One region of the Rossellomorea sp. y25 genome, then DNA from elsewhere that is predicted to be linked to it. Evidence: riboswitches for the same ligand, from Rfam matches in the RefSeq annotation. Region 1 holds a riboswitch; each other region holds the start of a gene.
The links. A riboswitch is a leader RNA that binds a small molecule or an ion and turns the genes downstream of it on or off. The one in region 1 is predicted to bind lysine.
Positions count from the first base shown of each region.

Region 2: linked by a shared signal. The riboswitch ahead of AAEM60_RS16660 (aspartate kinase) and the one ahead of AAEM60_RS19205 (Na+/H+ antiporter NhaC family protein) in region 1 are both predicted to bind lysine.
Region 3: linked by a shared signal. The riboswitch ahead of lysA (diaminopimelate decarboxylase) and the one ahead of AAEM60_RS19205 (Na+/H+ antiporter NhaC family protein) in region 1 are both predicted to bind lysine.

Region 1 covers NZ_CP145886.1:3,795,395-3,802,137, forward strand. The annotation lists gene AAEM60_RS19200 (sodium-dependent transporter) at 1-502, opposite strand, end outside; gene AAEM60_RS19205 (Na+/H+ antiporter NhaC family protein) at 823-2,388, opposite strand; lysine riboswitch at 2,504-2,686, opposite strand; gene yunB (sporulation protein YunB) at 2,766-3,530, opposite strand; gene AAEM60_RS19215 (HD-GYP domain-containing protein) at 3,590-4,702, opposite strand; gene AAEM60_RS19220 (DUF1805 domain-containing protein) at 4,895-5,197, opposite strand; gene AAEM60_RS19225 (bifunctional UDP-sugar hydrolase/5'-nucleotidase) at 5,254-6,606, opposite strand; gene AAEM60_RS19230 (sulfite exporter TauE/SafE family protein) at 6,634-6,743, opposite strand, start outside.
Region 2 covers NZ_CP145886.1:3,270,019-3,276,761, reverse strand. The annotation lists gene AAEM60_RS16680 (hypothetical protein) at 1-188, shown strand, start outside; gene AAEM60_RS16675 (FTR1 family protein) at 216-1,199, shown strand; gene AAEM60_RS16670 (nucleoporin-interacting protein) at 1,312-2,790, shown strand; gene uvrC (excinuclease ABC subunit UvrC) at 2,787-4,556, shown strand; lysine riboswitch at 4,928-5,106, shown strand; gene AAEM60_RS16660 (aspartate kinase) at 5,310-6,548, shown strand; gene AAEM60_RS16655 (YslB family protein) at 6,643-6,743, opposite strand, start outside.
Region 3 covers NZ_CP145886.1:1,124,026-1,130,768, reverse strand. The annotation lists gene AAEM60_RS05620 (S8 family serine peptidase) at 1-1,339, opposite strand, end outside; partial or broken gene AAEM60_RS05615 (dicarboxylate/amino acid:cation symporter) at 2,179-3,417, opposite strand; gene lysA (diaminopimelate decarboxylase) at 3,461-4,747, opposite strand; lysine riboswitch at 4,863-5,039, opposite strand; gene AAEM60_RS05605 (DUF4179 domain-containing protein) at 5,159-6,559, opposite strand; gene AAEM60_RS05600 (sigma-70 family RNA polymerase sigma factor) at 6,540-6,743, opposite strand, start outside.

The DNA.
Region 1 (6,743 bases):
CACCTTTGAAAAGAATTCCTAATGTAATCACCCAGACCAATACAAGTGGAATGAATACTCCAGGAACGATACTGCCCGTTTGACCAGGATCAACCGTAAGCTTTAAATAGTCATTGAATAAGAATGACTCTGTATCCTTGCCCCAACCTAGATTGAAAGAAAATACACTGTAGGACATCGCCCACGCGATAATGACGGCATAATAGGTAGAAATAACAAATGCAATTAACACCTGCCACCAGCCAAGCCACTCTGATTTCCTATTAAGACGGAAATAAGATAGCGGTGCTGAGCCACGGTACTTATGACCTAATGTAAATTCAAGTACTAATAATGGAATTCCCGCTGTTAGAAGAGCGAATAAATAAGGAATAAAGAATGCTCCTCCACCATTTTCATACGCTACTGCCGGAAAACGCCAAATGTTTCCCAAACCGATTGCTGACCCGACGGCAGCTAGAATAAATCCTGCTCGTGTTCCAAACTGGGCACGATTCTCCATATTGGTCCCCCCTAGTTCTTTTCAACTACCATATTAAGGTATTTGAAATTTTTATATTTTCAGATTATTTATAATCTAAAGTCAGTATAGCTAGTTCCAGGACAATTGTCAAAGCTATTTTTAAGCCTACAGAGAGATTTTTTCAAATTGGGACAGGTACTATTTCACTATATGAATTTTGTCGAAACATGAAGGATTAATGATTGGAAAGGTCGAGGGGGATTTCTTGATACCACCATGGGTTTTAATAAATACCCTGACATCAAGTGAAAATTGCATAAAAAAACCAGGAGCCGATGAGCTCCTGGTTCTTCATTTCATTATTGTTCTGATACAGCCGGTTTTGCTTTTTCACCAAACAGAAAAGCGAATGCCAGGATTAAAATAATCACAACTCCTAAACCAAGTAACGTGCTACCAGTGAATCCCAGTACAAGGTATCCAATTGAAGCAGCAACCGCTCCGATCAATGCATATGGAAGCTGTGTGAGAACGTGATCGATATGATTGCTTCCTGCTCCAGTTGAGGAAAGGATCGTCGTATCTGAGATTGGAGAACAGTGATCTCCCAATACGGATCCAGCTAAAACGGCTGCCATAGCAGGCAATAAGATACTTACATCTGTCGCTGCTGCAATTTCCCCGGCGATCGGCAGTAAGATACCAAACGATCCCCAGGATGTCCCTGTGGAGAACGCCATGATTCCGGCAACTAAGAACAAGATGACCGGAAGTGCCTGCATCGGTAAGCTGGATTGTTCAACCAGACCCGCAAGATACGTACCTGTTTGCAATTGATCGATCAATGTTACGATCGTCCATGCGAAGATAAGAATGTAAACGGCTGGCAGCATGGATTTGATTCCTTCCACTACTGCTACTCCAACGGCTTTGCCTTCAATTCCTTTCAAGCTGACTTGACGAAGGAAGAAGATCAGCGCAACAAGGAGACCGAATAATCCACCATATAATAAAGATTTCGTTACATCTGTATTTTCAAATATCGGCAGGATGTCAAATGATCCGACGGCTTGATACCCTGTCCAGAGCATCATTCCGATTGTACCGATGACCAGAGCCACGATTGGCCAGACAAGATCTCCTACTGATCCTTTCGAGCTTACAGGCAGATCATTTTTCAATTCGCCTGGAATCTCTTTTTCAGGGTCATAAAGGGCTCCTGTTTCAAGGGCTCTTACTTCATGCTCTTTCATTTTTCCGAAGTCCAAGCCTTTAGCAGCAACCATGATCACAAGAAGGACAGCTGCCCAGACGTAAAGGTTCATTGGAATCATTTGAACGAATGCTGAAAATGCTGTGTATTCAGTGATGCTGTGTGCAGCAAGAATCGAACCGATAATCCCGATAATGTACGCTCCCCAGCTTGAGATTGGTGAAACGACACAAATCGGTGCCGATGTGGAGTCAATGATATAGGCTAGTTTTGCACGTGAAATTTTGTGGCGATCCGTAATGGGTCTCGAAACCTGTCCTACAGCAAGGGCGTTAAAATAGTCATCAATAAAAATTATGATACCTAAAACGGCTGCAAGAAGCTGTGCCCCTTTTCTCGTTTTCACACGTTTCATAGCCCATTCACCAAATGCGCGGCTACCGCCGGAAATGTTCACAAACGCCGTGATCACACCAAGAATAAGTAAGAAGAAAATAATATAGACATTCCAGGTGTTGAGTGCTCCATCTGCGACAAAGATGCCTTTAAAGGCGTCCCACATAAAGCTGAATGTTTTTGTAATTGAGAAATCTGCTAACAGAAAGGCAGACGCAACGATTCCTACTCCGAGTGAAAGTAGAACCCGTCTCGTAAGTATAACCATAAGAATGGCTAAAAGGGGTGGTAATAGTGAGTAAATCGTGTTTTCCATAGTGTCCTCCTCCTATTTGATAGGGGGGAACCATCGTAGCATGACAGAGGATAATAAAAAAAGGCAACGATAGAGAAACTATCATTACCTTAGTAAGTAATTTAAGTGCTCCATCACGATCTGTAGCTCCCCATTATAGAGATTCCCCTATAATGACAGTGTTATCCTTCTTCAAGATAACCCCAGCAAATACACCTTCGACATGCATATTTACTTCGGCAAAAGTTCCCTTTCATCTGTTCTCCCAGTTGTCATCCTCAAACAGCATACTCTTGAACCCTGCGCCTCTACCCCATCGGACTGATGATGTGGTGTGTTATTAAATTTTCTTTATTAATATAACAAACTATCATTCTTTTGACAACTTTTTTTCCTGACTAATTTGTGGGAATTTCAATGGATGGGCTGGATTCACCTCCACCATTGTTATAAAACTGTGGTACATCCAGGTGAACGGTACCCATGGCAACCAGGATATCCTGCTTGATGGTTTCCGTTTTCGTTGCAAATGGAATGATGATCTGGACATTGACTTCAAGCTCGACAAACACTTTTACAACAGCATTATTGATCCCAAATTGCTCTACTGTCGTTTTAATATCGGAACGGACATCCCCGATCGAATGAAAGCGAATGGGCACTTTTGGACCCAGATTACCGAGTAACACGTTGTTGGTCGCCTGACCAAGAGGCACCGAGTAAGTGATGCCCTTCGCTGCTTTAGATTTCCCTTCATCGATTTCCACTTCGGTAATAAATTCCAGGTTTTCTAAATTTCCTTCCTCTGCTTCCTGCAGGTTTTGCTGTACTAAGTTTGTGATTTCTGCCTGAACCCGGTTGATTGTCTGAGTATTGTATTTAAATGAGACAATATCGCCTTCTGTATTCTTCACTTCTTCCGTTATATCCGAAATATCAAGAACATCGGCAATTTTTTTGTTAATTGCTTTATTGATAACTAACGTACCGATCCTGCTGGTCTGGGTCTCAGCATAAGCAAGAAGTGTCGGTTTTAAACCTTTATTAATGATCCACAACCCGAATCCAGTAGATATCATAAAGAATAGAATCGTAATGATCATCACATATCGAAAAGGTAGCGGCCCTCCTCTTCGGGGTTTGTATGTTTTAAACTTTGACAAAAAAATCCCCCCTTACAAGCTATTTGTATGCACAGTAAGAGGGGTTTAACGCAAAAAAATTATTTAATTTTTAGAGATTGGGGTTCATAATCCGGGTCAAACCCGGTAATCACCTTATCTAATTCCGTGCTTAAATCAATGGGATAAGGGGTTTGTAATTCCTGTCCGTCTTCTTCGATGATCCGAATCACCGGTCGATCCGTTACCCCTTTATTTTGATCTGTCACTATTCCTTTTCGGCCATCATTCAGCTCCACAACCATCCCATTTGGATAGATGGCAACAGAAGACCTGAAGGCTCCGATTACATTTGTATCAAACAGGGTGCCGCTGCCTGCATATAATACCTCCAACGCTTGATGTGGAAGCATGGCTTTCCGATACACACGATTAGACGTCATGGCGTCAAATACATCCGCCACTGCAATGATTTTTGCAAACGGATGAATATCCTCGCCTTTGATTCCCCGTGGATAACCGGATCCATCAAGCCTCTCATGATGCTGATAAGCGCAATGAGCAATGATCAAAGACACAGAATGAAGCTGTCTCAGAATCTCAAAGCCGTGTTCAGAATGCTTCTTAATTTCAGAGAACTCGCCTTCTGTCAGCTTACCTGGCTTCAATAGAATCTCCTCTGGTACCAGCATCTTACCGATATCATGCAAAATCGCTCCCACCCCTAACTGCTCGAGCTGTTTAGCAGAGAGCTTAAGTTCAAGACCAATTGAGAGCGTATACAATGTAACATTAAATGAATGATGAAAAATATAGGAATCATATGTGAAAACATCTGTCAAAATGGTTAGGAGATCATGATTTGCCTTTACTTCAGACAAGACTACATCAATCACCTGCTTCAATTGCTTAGCACTATCTTCAATCATGAGCGCACTTGGCGCCGTTTTCGATGCGCTTAATTGATTAAAGGCCATTTCAATATTGTTTACAGCTTGCTGTCTCACTTTATTCGAAACGGTCCCATTTACATGGATTCCGCTCGAAAGCGAGTCTTCAATATAGACATACTGAATACTAAGCTCCTGCAATCTATAAATCATGCGTTCTGTTATCGGAACGTTATCATGAATTAAAGCTTGACCTCTCATATTATATACGGTTGTAGCTAGAACCATGCCCGGTTTCAAAGCCCTAGTTGATATAAGCCTCATAGAATTCTCCTATGTAATTCTTTCATTTTTCGACAAAATTTCCTAGTATCTCCATTATAAAGGATAAAAACGTTCTTGCAAGGTGTATTTCCTTGTATATTGTTAATTATTCATGAAAGAATATTGATGGTGTCCTCCGACACCAAAACAAAAACCAGCGCCCTCAAAAGAGCAACTGGTCCTTCTTGACACTTATATCATTTTTAACAATGCATCCCGGCCGATCATGCCCGGTGTGATGCCGCGATTTTCTGCTTCTATGGTGATGGATTCAAGAGGGGCATCAAGTAGCTGATCGATTGTTTTTACACCGACGGCTCTTCCTGCAATGATTCCTCTGTCTTTTAACTTCTCATTTAGTAACGCTACGTCCAGTGCTCCACACATTATATATCCTATATCACTCGTCACAACGAGGAGATTGGTTTTGGGCAGTTCAACAGAAATCGCTAAAAAGGTATGTCCCTGAATGGTAATCGGAAATACATTCATCATGTTTCATCGCTCCTTTCACTCATATGTATGACGCGGAAAAGGAAACGGTGAAACATTTACTGCTTTAATTTCCATTCAAGAACATCTCGTAAAAACTCAGGCATAAAGTATTTTTTTTCTAGTCTTTGAAGGTCAGGAAAGAAGTGTCCAAACGTGAACATATCAGGTAAGGCAAGCTTGTACACTTTCTGAGAATCGATCGGCTTGTTATCGATTAAGATTTCATGGTCTCCGAATTGAACATTCGTGTATACAAATCGTCCCATCACTTTGCCTCTGAACCCTAACCCTTTCACTTGAAGATGCGGCCATTCCTCATTAAATGTTTGTTTAATGATTTCCTTAAGCTCCGCCCCCTTCACCTTAATCAGGCAGGGATTGATCGGATGAGGCAGGATGCGATGCAAATCCTGTTTCGTCACCGATCCCTCACTCAGTCCATCGATGAGCAAGCCTGAATTAAGAAAGGCACAATCAGCCCGGCACCATTCAGCAAGGGCATCACATAAAACGTTCGGAAGCGGGGATGGATTGAACCAATCCACGGATAAGGATTTCGTAAGAGATGATACTTCTTTTCTTAACAAATCCTCTCCTGCCTGATACCACTCCAGGCTTTCCTGTTCTTCCTTTTCGACAGAGGGAAGCTCGTGCTGTTCATAGAGCTGTGCTTTTTTCCCTATGATGGTTTTATTGGTTATATCAACCTCAATCATCATATGCCCAACATAATGACCAAACTTTCCTGCTGCGCCAAGCATCGTTCCCTTAATTTCTTTTCCTTGATGAAGTACATGATGGGTATGAGCTCCGAGGATAACGTCAATCTCAGGAAATTGTTCTGCAATCACCTCGTCATCCCTTATCCCTAAATGTGAAAGAAGGATTATCATATCCACCTGTGGATGAAGCTCTTGAACCAACTTCTGCAGTTCATCCATTGGAGATGTAATATTCCAGCCGAGAGCTTCGTAAAATGGTTTGAAATAGGCTGTCAATCCAATGACCCCTATCTTCATTCCACTATCCGTTCGAAAAATATGATAAGGCTTTAACCAGCTTGGATGTAGTCCAGACTGATCTAATAGATTGCCTACAATCACGTGAAAATCGGCATGATCATAAAGGCTGTTTAAATCTACATAGTCCAGTGTAATACCTTCATTGTTCCCGATCGTTACAGCATCAAAGCCGACTTCATTTAGAAATTCGATGTTTCCTTTTCCTAAAGTCGCTTCACTTAATGGATGCCAGCGGTCCACATGATCTCCGATATCAAATAGATAAACAGGATCCCCTTCATCAAGATGCCATTGTTTTCTCATTTTCAAAAAATCCCGAATCCTTGACCAATGTTCAAAATGACTGTGAAGGTCGTTTGTATGATAAATATGAATGGTTTCTCTCACTATTTGCTCACTCCTATTGGAGGTATGTTATCCTGTAATGCCTTGGTAAATCAATCGAATTCCAATTAAAATTAAAATAATGCGTAAAATACTCACTAATACTTTCGATTCAAGTTTCGTATTTAAATAGGCCCCGG
Region 2 (6,743 bases), 530 kb from region 1:
GCTTGAGACCGTTATTTCCGATTCCTTCTGAAAAAGCGGATGAAAGTCATTTAAACGAGGAGAATCTTGGGTTTTTAGATGGGATTGGTGAAGGAGGAAGTTCCAGCTTCTGGCTTTACTTCTCAATTGCTCTGATTTTGATTCTCATTGTTCTGATTACGATCAATAAGCGTAAAAATAAACAGTAGCACCGAGGTAACAAAGGGGGAAATAAATTGGATTTCCAAGCATTTTTGATCACACTGAGAGAGTCTTTAGAAGCGATTCTTATTGTAGGGCTGATTCTTTCTTATCTTACAAGATTGAAAGCAGACAAATATAAGAAATGGGTATACGTGGGAGTATTGCTTGCTCTTGTATCCAGCTTTTTAGTCGCTTTACTGTTCCAAGTCGTCTTGACAGGTTTTGCAAGCTTTGGAGCGGAAGTATATTTAAAGGTCGGAATCATGTTTGCCTCTGTACTTCTGCTGACTCATATGGTTGGCTGGATGAGGAAACAGTCTAAAGGAATTAACACGGAAATGGAGAAGAAAATCAATGCGGCCCTGACGGCAGGAAGTGTATCCGCCATGATTATTCACTCTTATCTCATTGTTCTTCGTGAAGGTGTCGAAACCGTGTTTTTCTTCGCTGCCATCAGTGGAGGAGACGTAACGAAAGTATTCACAAGTTACGGAGCGCTTAGTGGATTATTACTTGCCATGGTTCTCGGTTATGCGTTCTTCTCAGGTGCAATGAAATTCAAATTGAAAACGTTCTTTAATGTGACAGGTTTGCTGATTATGTTCATCGCAGCCGGCTTACTTGTTCAAGGAGTAGGAATTCTGCAGGATCTTGGGATAATGGGGTCAGTATATACAACAGCAGAAGGAAAACCAGCGGAAGTATATAATCTTGTGGAGATTATGCCTGAACACTTTCAAGATGAGCTTCACTATGAGAGAGACACAGGTAATGAGGTTCTGATCAGTGGTCAAGTCGGTCTGTTCATGGCGGCAATGTTCGGCTATAGCCACAACCCGACGATCGAACAGGTGCTTGCCTATTGGTTCTACTTCGGATTCGTATTCTTATGGATTTACCTGATCCGAACGGATAAACTCATTAACCCATTTAAACGGAAGTCCGTGCCTGCAGGGATCGAACAACAGAAAAAGACAATCAAAAAATCGGATAATGTGAATTCAATAAATGCTTAAATCCCCCTGAACCAACTCATGATTGGAAACCATTCTTAGAAAGCCTTACAATAGGCTAAGAAGGTTTTCAAACTGAGTTGGTTTTTATTTGGAGAGAAACAGGAGAAAATCAATGACCGATAAACATTTGAACAAATGGTTGATTAGTATACTGGTTGTTTTCAGCCTGTACTTTATATACAGACTTATATTGCTTCCGCCCTATGCTTCAAGCTGGGACGAAGTCGATTATGCTCTCGGAGTCATCGAATTTGATTTATTGAAGATGCAGCCTCATTTTCCAGGGTATCCTTTTTTTATTTTCGGGGGAATGATGGTTCACATCTTTATCGATGACCCGGTTCTATCGCTTCAGCTTTTTAATACGATATTGATGGTTAGCTCGATTTTTCCTGTTTATTGGCTATTCGGCCATTACCTTGGGAGAAAAAAGGCCATCATTGCGACGCTTTTCCTATTTTCCCTTTCATATCCGAGCACGATGACCGTTCAAGCAATGAGCGAAGGTGCCGCTATCGCAGTGTTATGGTGGTACTTATGGAGCCTGCACAGGGCTGTCATACTGAAGACGAAGGATGCGGCTGTTCTTCCCATTCTCTTATTCGCCATCTTGATGGGAATCCGGTTATCCTATATCGGTTTTGGTGTGGGGATCCTATACTATTGGTTTGTGTTTTTGAAGGAGAGCGGAAATAGTGCAGAAAAAGTGAAAGCCATCGCTTTTCATCTGATTCTCCTCCTACTCTCTCAAGGGGTATGGCTATCGGCTTTGGCAGCCAATGCAGGAAGTCTCCATACCCTGTTGCAGATTGCCTTTGGGTTTACAGACGGACACTTTACTGAATGGGGAGGAACGGTAGAGCCCGATACAGGATTTTTTGATAGATTAGGGAAATATATATTTATCAATATAGGTTGGAACGGATTATTTACTCAATCACTTTCCATCGTGGTCATCACGTTGCTCCTCTTTCTAGTTACGGGTAAAAATGGAGGAAGGTGGACGAAACCTGGTACAGGCGTTACATTACTCCTGATTGCATTCAGCTCCTATTTTTTCTGGGGCCTATTTGCTCAAAATATTGATAAGCCGAGACATATTCTACCTCTGGCCTTATTACTCGGATTTTTCTTATTAACTGGATGGATGAAAAAACTTAGTACCTTGAAGATGATCATCCTGAGCCTGTGGTTTATTTTGCATATAGGAACAAGTGTGAGTGTGTTGTCAGGCTACCACTCTTCACCACCAGCAGTATATAAAACTGCGTCATTCTTCGAGGAGAAAAATGATGAAATTCCCCTGATAGTGTACACATGGGAAGAAACAAGGGTATACTCGTATCTTGATGTACCGTACTCACATAAGCGCGTGTTAACGTATGCTCAATTTCTTCAAGACATTGAGCATACACAAAAAGAGATCTATCTGACCGATGCAGTGGTTAATGGATTTAAACAACAGGGTATTGAAAACCTTGATCGAAAAATAGAAAAAGTCCAATCATTTCATTCACAGGAGTTATTCGATCCTGTTTATTCAACCATCACAGTCTATAAATGGGTGGACAAGAAGGGAGAGAGACAATGAACCCAACCATAACCAATAAATTAGCTCTATTACCAGATCAGCCCGGATGTTATTTAATGAAGGACAGGCAAGGCACGATTATTTACGTGGGAAAAGCAAAAGTATTGAAGAATCGTGTTCGGTCCTATTTTACGGGTTCTCATGATGCAAAGACTCAACGCTTAGTAGGAGAAATAGAGGACTTTGAATACATCATGACCTCATCTGATCTGGAAGCCCTTGTACTCGAGATGAATCTAATCAAAAAATATGATCCTAAGTACAATGTCATGTTAAAGGATGATAAAAGCTATCCTTTTATTAAATTAACGAACGAAAGGCACCCAAGGCTCATCACTACCCGTAAAGTTCAAAGGGGGAAAGGGCGGTACTTTGGTCCGTATCCAAACGTAGGAGCCGCTAATGAAACGAAAAAGCTGCTGGATCGTTTGTATCCGTTACGGAAATGTTCCACCCTTCCCGATCGGGCGTGTTTGTACTATCACATGGGCCAATGTCTTGCTCCTTGTATTAAAGAAGTGAGCAAAGATACGTACCGTGAAATGACTGACGAAATATCCCGATTCTTAAATGGAGGCTACAAGGACATTAAGAATCAACTAACGGTGAAAATGAATGAAGCATCTGAAAATCTGGAATTTGAAAGAGCGAAGGAATTCCGTGATCAAATACTCCACATTGAAGCGACGATGGAAAAGCAGAAAATGACCATGACTGATTTCACCGATCGCGATGTATTTGGCTATTCGGTCGATAAAGGCTGGATGTGTGTACAAGTATTCTTCGTACGACAAGGTAAGCTTATTGAACGGGATGTGTCACTGTTCCCTCTATACAATGAACCCGAGGATGAATTTCTTACTTTCTTAGGACAGTTTTATTCAAAATCCATTCACTTTAAGCCAAAGGAAATATTTTTGCCTGAAGTGATTGATGAGGAACTGGCTGCTAAGCTGTTAGACGTGAAAATCACCCAGCCAAAGCGGGGGAAGAAGAGAGAGCTGGTGAAGCTTGCTGAGAAAAATGCGAAGCAGGCCCTTGAAGAAAAGTTCGCCCTAATCGAAAGAGATGAGGAAAGAACGATTAAGGCAATTGAACGTCTTGGTGAACATATGGGCATATATACTCCCTTCCGGATCGAAGCATTTGATAACTCGAATATTCAAGGTTCCGATCCCGTGTCTGCCATGATTGTGTTTCTTGACGGGAAACCCGCAAAGAAAGAGTATCGAAAGTACAAAATCAAAACCGTCAAGGGTCCCGATGATTATGATTCCATGCGGGAGGTTGTTCGCAGAAGGTATACGAGAGTCTTGAAGGATGGTCTCCCTTTACCGGATCTCATCATTATCGATGGCGGGAAAGGGCAGATTGAAGCGGCGAGGGATGTCATTGAGAATGAATTAGGTTTGGATATTCCTCTTGGCGGCCTTGCGAAAGACGATAAGCATCAGACGTCAGAACTGCTGTATGGGAATCCTTTGGAAATTGTTCCTCTTGAAAAGCGAAGTCAGGAATTTTATTTGCTGCAACGGATTCAGGATGAAGTTCACCGATTTGCCATCACGTTCCACCGCCAGCTCAGAGGGAAAAGCGCCTTCCAGTCCACCCTGGATGAGATTGACGGCATCGGACCGAAGCGTAAGAAGCAGCTTCTTAAACATTTTGGTTCCATGAAGAAAATGAAAGAAGCGACGGTGGAGGAGTTTATTGAGATAGGGATTCCGGAAGCTGTTGCGAAGGTTTTGAATGAGAAGTTGAAGTAAAGGATATTAGAATCTAAGTGTTGTTGATTATGGTCTTAGTTTACGTGCAATTAGTTGTCAAATTCAGTATGTCTTCCCACTTATCCCATAAAGTCTTTGTTGCATTAGAAGCACAGAGTGGATTGTAGCGGAAGGCACTTTACTCCTGCGGGAAATAGAGGAAAGGTCGAGACTCCGCAGGGCAAAGCCCGAGGAGGCTCGACTTCCTCCCCGCGGAAAGCGAGCACCTGCAGCGGAAATCAACCACCGCATGCTCATTCAATACAGCTCACGAAAGAATAATAAAATGAAATATTGTTTCAATTAGACATTGAATCAATATTTCCCCTGTGCTATAATTAACAAAAATTTATAACATTATCACTTTTTAAAGTGGTGATAGAGGTGCGAGCTTCAAGAGTACAGGCAAAGAGGAGTATGAGCTCCGTTGAGATGCCTGAAAAGGGGAGATTCGCCGAAGTGGTTTCAGTCTCATGCTGATTCCGCTGGTTCTACGTTTAAGAAATGTAGGATTGTCAAGATGATTCAATCTTGGAGAGCTATCTCACAATGCCGATGAACCTATTTTGTTTGTTCTGCTGTATGTTCATAAAGCAATGAGATATTATTCTCATTGCTTTTTTTATTATCCAGCACAGGAACTTTTCTTGGAAAAGAACCTGTTCTATGAACGTGTAGGATGATTGTGATTGTACTCTTCACCATCAAAAAATGAGTCGTGAATTTTCACTCAATGAGAAAGAGGGAGAAGCTGTGAGTATTATTGTTCAAAAATTCGGTGGGACTTCAGTAGGTTCTGTAGAAAGAATTCAAAATGTTGCGTCAAGAATTGCGGAAGAAAAAGAAAGAGGTAATGATGTAGTGGTGGTGGTATCTGCCATGGGGAAAACGACGGATACCCTCGTTGGATTGGCAAGGGAAATTACATCACAACCGAGTAAAAGAGAGATGGATATGCTGCTCTCAACCGGGGAACAGGTGACCATTTCACTCCTTACGATGGCTCTGATCCAAGCAGGACATGATGCCATCTCCTTTACAGGCTGGCAGGCCGGGATTGAAACGGAATCCGTTCATAGCAATGCGAGGATTACCAATATTCATACTGAAAAGATGATGGACCACCTCCAATCCGGGAGAGTTGTGATTGTAGCCGGATTCCAGGGCATGACAGAAACGGGTGAAATCACAACACTCGGCCGCGGTGGATCGGATACAACTGCTGTAGCAATTGCAGCTGCCCTGAAAGCAGAGCGTTGTGACATTTATACAGACGTAGACGGGGTATATACGACAGACCCGCGTTATATTAAAGGGGCAAGAAAGTTACCGTCCATTTCCTATGATGAAATGCTGGAACTGGCTAATTTAGGGGCTGGAGTCCTGCATCCACGGGCAGTGGAATTTGCCAAGAATTATCAAATTCCGTTAGAGGTCAGGTCAAGTATCGAAAAAGTTGAAGGAACGTATATTGAGGAGGAAGCAAGCATGGAACAAAACTTAATTGTGAGAGGCGTAGCCTTTGAAGCTGAAATTACACGTGTCACTGTATTTGGACTGGGTAACGCATTAACTGGACTATCTTCAGTGTTTACCACTTTAGCCAAAAATCATCTGAATGTAGACATTATCATTCAAAGCCAGACCGATCAGAATACGACCAATTTATCATTTTCGATTAAAGAACAGGATTTGGAGGAGACCCTCGCTGTTCTGGAACGAAACAAAGAGCAATTAGGCTTCACCCATGTTGAACATGAAAGTGAGCTTTCCAAAGTATCCATCGTGGGCTCCGGTATGATCTCAAATCCAGGTGTTGCAGCGGAAATGTTCGAAGTATTAGCTCAAAATGACATCGTGGTGAAAATGGTCAGCACCTCTGAAATCAAAGTATCTGCAGTGGTAGACGAGAAAAATATGCAAAAAGCGGCAGGCGTCCTACATACTGCATTTAACCTGGACGCGGTGAAGATGGAAGAAATCACGCTATAATACTAAAGCAGCATAGAACGGGACAAGTGAAAAAGGGTTGCCCCATCAAGTGGGGCAACCCTTTATTAAAGAATTAAAAGTATGTTGTTCAGGACTATTCTACTTTATCTTTTTCGTCCCATCTTACAATCACTTTAACTGAATGACTCCGTTTATGTAGTTCGTCAGCAGCTTCTGCCACACATTTTTTTTGTA
Region 3 (6,743 bases), 2.0 Mb from region 1:
TACCATTTAAACTTTTATAATCTCCAGTTCCACTGGAATATTGAGAACGAGCCGCGACGATTCCCACACCAGGAGCTGAAAGATCCGGTTTGAGTCCCATGTCCCCATAGCGTGGACCTTTGGAAGAGAAATACGCCAGTTCATCCTCTTTATCCACTGCTCCAACCGTCAAGGCTGCATCAGCTGCACCAGGCGATCCGATTGTACCTTCCCCGCCTCTGTTGCCGGCAGCAATGACGAATAAGGTTCCATTTTCATTTGTCAATCGATTCACCGCTTCTGCCATTGGGTCTGTCCCATCACTTGGCATATCGCTTCCAAGACTCATATTGACGATTTTGGCATTTTCTGAGGCCCACTCCATTCCGTCGATGATCCAGGAATCCTGCCCGTATCCTTGATCACTCAATACCTTTCCAACTAGTAATCGGGCATCGGGAGCAACACCTTTATGTTTTCCATCGCCTGCGCCTGTTCCAAGAACGGTAGAGGCAACATGGGTTCCGTGACCATTGACGTCCTTCACTTCTTCACCAGGTACGAAGCTTACAGCATCATCAATCTGACCTGCTATATCCGGATGCTCCGAGTCGATTCCAGTATCAAGTACGGCAACCTTGACTCCCTCTCCTGTAAAGCCTTGTTCCCAAGCCGAATCGGCTTCGATTTGCGGTACACTTTGATCAAGGGCTGCTTCTACACGGCCATCCAGCCAGATTTTATCAACGCCGTATTCAAATAAGGGTGCTTTCTCCGTTTCTTTCTTTTCACTTTGAGCAGTGACGTCTTTCCAGAATGTTACTGCCTGCTTTTTCTCGGCAGAAAGAGCCGCTCCATTAATGCTTTCCAAGTCTCTCACTTTCTTCGATCCTTTTGGCGCCGGAGCTGCTGAGAAAGTCTTCGCCTTGGTTTCCTTGTATTCTACGATGACAGGTACAGACGCTTGATTCTTATCATCATACCCGTACTCAATCAATTTCGTAATATTAAATAAGTCTTCATCCATTTTACCTGCAGCCATATAAGGCATGGCAGAGTTCGGGAATACGAAAGTGTCGTCTTTGATGGTCATGACCCTGACACCTTCGCCATTCTTGTCAGCAGCCTCCACGTTGATGATTTGTTTGCCGTTTTCCAGAGTGGATACCTTGACCACATCACCTGTGATAAGGGTGACGGTGTGCTCCCCCTTGATGGCCGTATTCACATCGACTGTTGACTGTGTGGGATCAGCATCTTTGGAAGAGACACTTTGGGCATCCACTTGAAACATAGTGCCTGAAATCATCGTAGCGGCAATCGATCCAACGAGAAGTGGTTTCAAGTTAAGCTTTTTCATGAACATTCTCCTATTCTATTAAATGTTGATGGATTCTTAAAAGTTGACTCTTGTTGGGGAAAAAAATGAAGAAGGTATGTAGTCCTACTAAAATGATTTAAAGAATGAAAGACTACTAGAATGCAAATCAATCATCACCTCCAAATAAAGATCGTTTTTTGAAGTTCTGAGGATGTGATAGGTAAGGTATCTTGAAGTCGTGTAGACGCTATGTGGTTAATTGAATTGTAAGTCTAAGTCCGTCCCTTTCTCAATTGGGGTTATTTTTCGGGAGTAGGGAACTAGCCACAAAGAGAATGGTGGATTACATTCAACTTTTTTGTGAATATTGACACATTTTTTTGAGCATTAAATCTAAATAGAAAGTGGTGAAATCGAGTAAATTGAGAGGACGGAACAAAGAACACATTCTGTGAGAGAAATGAAAGGTCCTTCATTAGTACAAACGCATCAGCATCTCTCCATCCGTCTTAAGTCCCCTAAAAATATATAATAGAAGAGATCAAGGGAGGATAAATAGAATCAGCAATACATGAGGCTTTACTCGTTCATAAAGTCGAACATCTTAATATTAATCACTCGGGGCATGATGTCGCCGAGTGAAGTTCATCATCTTTTCATGCAGCTCTGTGAAAAAAAGGATAAATAGAAAAAGAGCAGGCGGAACCACAAAGGGTTCAACCTGCTCCTATTTTGCATTAATAGAGACTTTCCGAACGGGATATTAGATCCATCATTATGTCCCAACTCGTGTGAAATAGCTAGTTGAAAAATGAATGCGTAGAGGTCACTTGAATGATGAATGACTAGTTATCAGTTTACCTGTCCCCTTGTCCTATCTACGCTACCGATTCTATGTCTTTCCTGCCGGCAATGGTTTTTTTCTTAGTAAATCGTTCGACCAGCACGGCTACTGCGTTGTCTCCTGTTGCGTTCAGTAACGTAGCCGGAATATCGATTATAGTTGAGATCACCGCTAATAACGGAAGCACTTCCGGCGTCAGCCCGTAGGCGGCGATGATGAACATTTCACCAATCAGTCCTCCTCCAGGGATCCCCCCCATGACGATTGCGGTGATAATCGCGACCAATACCGCTATAAGGTACGTATCAAGCCCTTCAAAAGGAATGCCCAGAACGCCAAATGCAAAGACGATTTTCAAGATGGCCCCCATGGCCGAGCCGTCTTTATGAATCGACGCTCCAATAGGAATGACCGTTTCTCGAACGGCATTGGATACCCCCATCTTTTTCGTTGCATCCAGATTGGCAGGAATGGTTGCCACTGAGCTTTGTGTTCCGATTGCGGTTGCCGCAGGTAAAAGGTTATGCTTCCAAAAGCCTCTCACCCCTCTTTTCCCTCCTGCCACAAAGGCATAGAAGGAGAAAACCACTACAAAGTAAATCACCGCTATCACTAAATACAATAGGAAAGAACGCAAATAAGAAGATAGTAAGCTTGCCCCGAACGTTCCTACTAATGTAGCAAAATAGGCAGCCAGACCGATTGGGGCATAATACATGATATACGATACCAACTTCATGCTCACATCGGCCCCTGCCTGTAGGATTTTTTTCAATGGCTCTGCTTTTTCCCCCAGTCGATTCGTGGCAAATCCGAGTGCCACTGAAAACAAGATAAGGGGCAGCATATGCTCCCGTGTAAATAATTCAATGAAATTATCCACAGTAAAGGTTTGGACGATTTGGTCCCCCAATTGGATGTCTTCTGTTTCAACTGACTAGTCCAGACTGATGGTAATACCTTCCGTCGGGGAAAAAACCTTCACTCCCACAATCATCAACACAGACGAGATGATCGTGGTGATCAGGAATATCACCAGCATACTGCGCATGATTTTCTTAAATTGACCTTTCGATTCCAAATTGGCGATCGCCGATGAGATCGAAAAGAAAACCAGGGGTACCACGATCGTAAAGAGGAGATTCAGGAAGATATCTCCCAAGGGTTTTAACATTTCTGCTTTCTCTCCCATGGTCAGTCCGATAATGGATCCTATGATAATGGATGCGAGTAGTGTGATGGCTAATCCGTACGTTTTAAATATGTTTTTCATTCTATGTTCTCCTCTTCATTATGATTGTAAGGTGGATTATTCTTTACCGGTCATTCCGAACTAAATCAGCATACGATTCACGCTCGATCACGACCCGTGATTCCCCATCCTTTACAAACACAACAGCCGGTCTTGGAATCCGATTATAATTACTCGCCATGGAATACCCGTAGGCTCCTGTACTGAACACGGCCAGAATATCACCGTAATTCGTCGGTGGCAGCATCAGGTCCCAGATCAGCATGTCACCGGATTCGCAGCATTTCCCGGCAATACTCACAAGCTCCGTGCATTCCTCATGGGGACGATTGGCAAGCACCGCATGGTATTTCGCCTGATAGAGGGCCGGGCGAATATTGTCCGTCATCCCCCCGTCGATCGCGACGTACGTGCGCACATCGGGAATGATTTTCTTCGACCCCACTTTATACAAGGTCGTCCCAGCTTCAGCCACCATGCTTCGTCCCGGCTCCACCCATACTTCAGGGAGCGGATATTCATTCTTGGTGAAATAGGTCTTCACACTATCGGTAATGCCCTTCACATACGTTGGAATCGGCAGGGGCTGGTCTTCTTCCGTGTACCGGACACCGAATCCTCCGCCGATATTCAGCACCGGTATAGTCACATCAAATTCGATCCGGATCCGCTGCAGGAAATCTGCCAGTACTTGAATCGCCTGATCAAACCCTTCCCGTTCGAAAATCTGAGATCCAATATGTGAATGCAGACCGAGTAATGAGAAGTACGGCTTGTGGAGAGCTAACTGAATCGCCGTATTCGCCTGTCCGTTGGAAATGCTGAATCCGAATTTCGAATCCTCCTGTCCCGTCGTGATGTACTCATGGGTGTGGGCTTCCACACCTGGCGTGACCCTGATCAGGATCTGAACCTGCTGCTCACGCTCCTTGGCCAGATCATGCAGCAGTTCAAGCTCTAGGAAACTATCGACAACAAAGCAGCCGATTTTAGCCTCAAGTGCCATGAGTAGCTCCTCTTCTGACTTGTTGTTCCCATGAAAATGAATACGCTCCGCTGGAAAACCTGCCTCAAGGGCCGTATACAATTCCCCGCCGGATACAACATCCAGTGATAACTCCTCCTGCTCTGCCAGGCGCACCATCTCTTTACATAGGAACGCTTTACTCGCATATGCCACCTGGAACTGCAATCCGCTTTCGTTGAAGGCATTACGGAAAAGTCGGGCATTTTCACGAATCATTCCTTCATCGTAAACCATTAAAGGCGTGCCATAGGTCTCCACCAACTCACCCGTGCTCATTCCTCCGATTTCAAGATCTCCACGAACATTCACATCAACTGTACTCATATCCTTTACTCCTTTTGACTCTCTCTAAAAAAACACAAAAAAACCGTATGAAGCGATGCTCATACGGTTTATCATCAAAAGTTTTGGAAACATAATGAAGACTATGTATTAACATCTCTTCAATAGTTCTCCACAACTTTTTCATTGTGACAGTCCAACATTTCTTCAATGCTGGCCCAACAAAAAATAGAATTGGCTATTTTCTGCTTCGGCGATCTGCCTTTCCCTTCTTATCCCGGAATCCATTATTCTCAAAGAAGATACTCATCATACTCGCGCCTCTATTATCAGAGAGTGACGTATTATTTTGTTTGAATTACTATACCACTCTCTTAAAATAGTTGTCAATTGGTTTTTGAAAGAGAAATAGGCAAAACCCCCGGAAGTAGCCCGGGGATTTCGTGGATCATTTTATTTCAGATTGATTTCGAACGGTTTCATTTTGACCGGCTTATCATTTCTGCTCAATGTCTCGAATGGGACAATCAGTGAGTAGTCCTCAAGGTTGGCATCCTGAGGCAATGTAAACGTGGATTGATAACGGAGAGTATCCTTATCCACTGTTTTCGTTTTAGCACTTCTGATCATATGATTCAGCATCTCATTATAATCCAGTTCATCCTTCGCATTTCTTTTAATATCTTTTGATGGGATCACCTGAACGAATTGAGCAAAGCTCTTTAATATGTCATATTGGAATTGTTTCTCTTTGATATGATCAATGGTGAAATCGACTGTCACCTTCCCTTTTGCGTTTTGGATATCTTGTACCGTGACCTGATAACCAAAACGAGGGCTCTTCACCTGGAATGGAGGTGAATCCTTCAGTGAGTTGATGCCGTCTTCATCTACTCGCTCCATATCAGCCTGGACTTTCAGCGACTGTGCTTTATCACTGAGTTTACTCGTGAACAGCTCCCTGACAGTCTTTTGATAATAACCGTCAATTTCTTTGATATTTAGTGTCTCTGCACTGGACTTTGATAACCGGTTCCCTAAGTCATCAAACACAATCAGATTTAACGTATCCTTCTCGGACTCCACCGAATAGGTATACTCCAGCGTAGTCGTAGCTTTTCCTTTAGTGACAGATGTTACTTGCAGCTCAAATTCCCCATTGGGCGATTCTGTCCTTACATCTGTTTTGATCTTTTCAGATGGAATCCTCTTGACCGGTACATCAAAGGTCCAGGTACCGTTCACATCTGCCATATGGGTGAACGTTAACGGAAGCGTGAAGTTTTCCGGCGGTTCTTTCCCATCCCGGTAAAATTCGATCGAGCCTATGAACTCATCCCCGTCTTTTTTAAGACCCGAACTTCCCGATCCCCATTGATTCTGATCCTTACCGTCGAAGAGATGATAGCTGTAGCCGCTCACCGGACGATTCCCTTCGTCCATATGTTCGATGGAAAGGTCATCACCCTTCGCCTTGAAGGTGACTCCGATGACGTTCCCGTCATAATATGTGCTTGTGATTGTCACATCGACGCCGTTGGAAGTGGCGGCCTGATTAACTTCCGTCACTTTATCGCTGAAATAGAGTTCTTTTCCGACATCCGAACCGACTTTTTCATAAATGGCACCCAGTACAGGCAGTTTGGCCAGTGCATTGTTCACAGGTGAGAACAGGAAGCCCGATACGAGTACCATGGAGGCAGCAGCGGTGGTAAATGCGGCACTTATCTTGACCGTTTTTTTCCGGACCTTTTGTTTTCTGCCTTCTTGGATTCCTGTTGAAATTGCCTCAAAAACCTTTTCTTTTGGTACCTCGATGCTGTTCATTTCTTCCTCAAACCATTTTTTGTCCATACTGATTCACTCCTTCCAGCAGCATTCTCAATTCCAGCTTCGCCCGGTGAAGATACGTCTTGACCGTCCCTTCAGGCGTACCCATCGTATCGGATATCATCTTGATCGACTGACCCTGGAAGTAGAATAAGATAATGACGGTTTGATAGTGCTGATTCAAAGACGCCATGGCCGTAATCAAGTC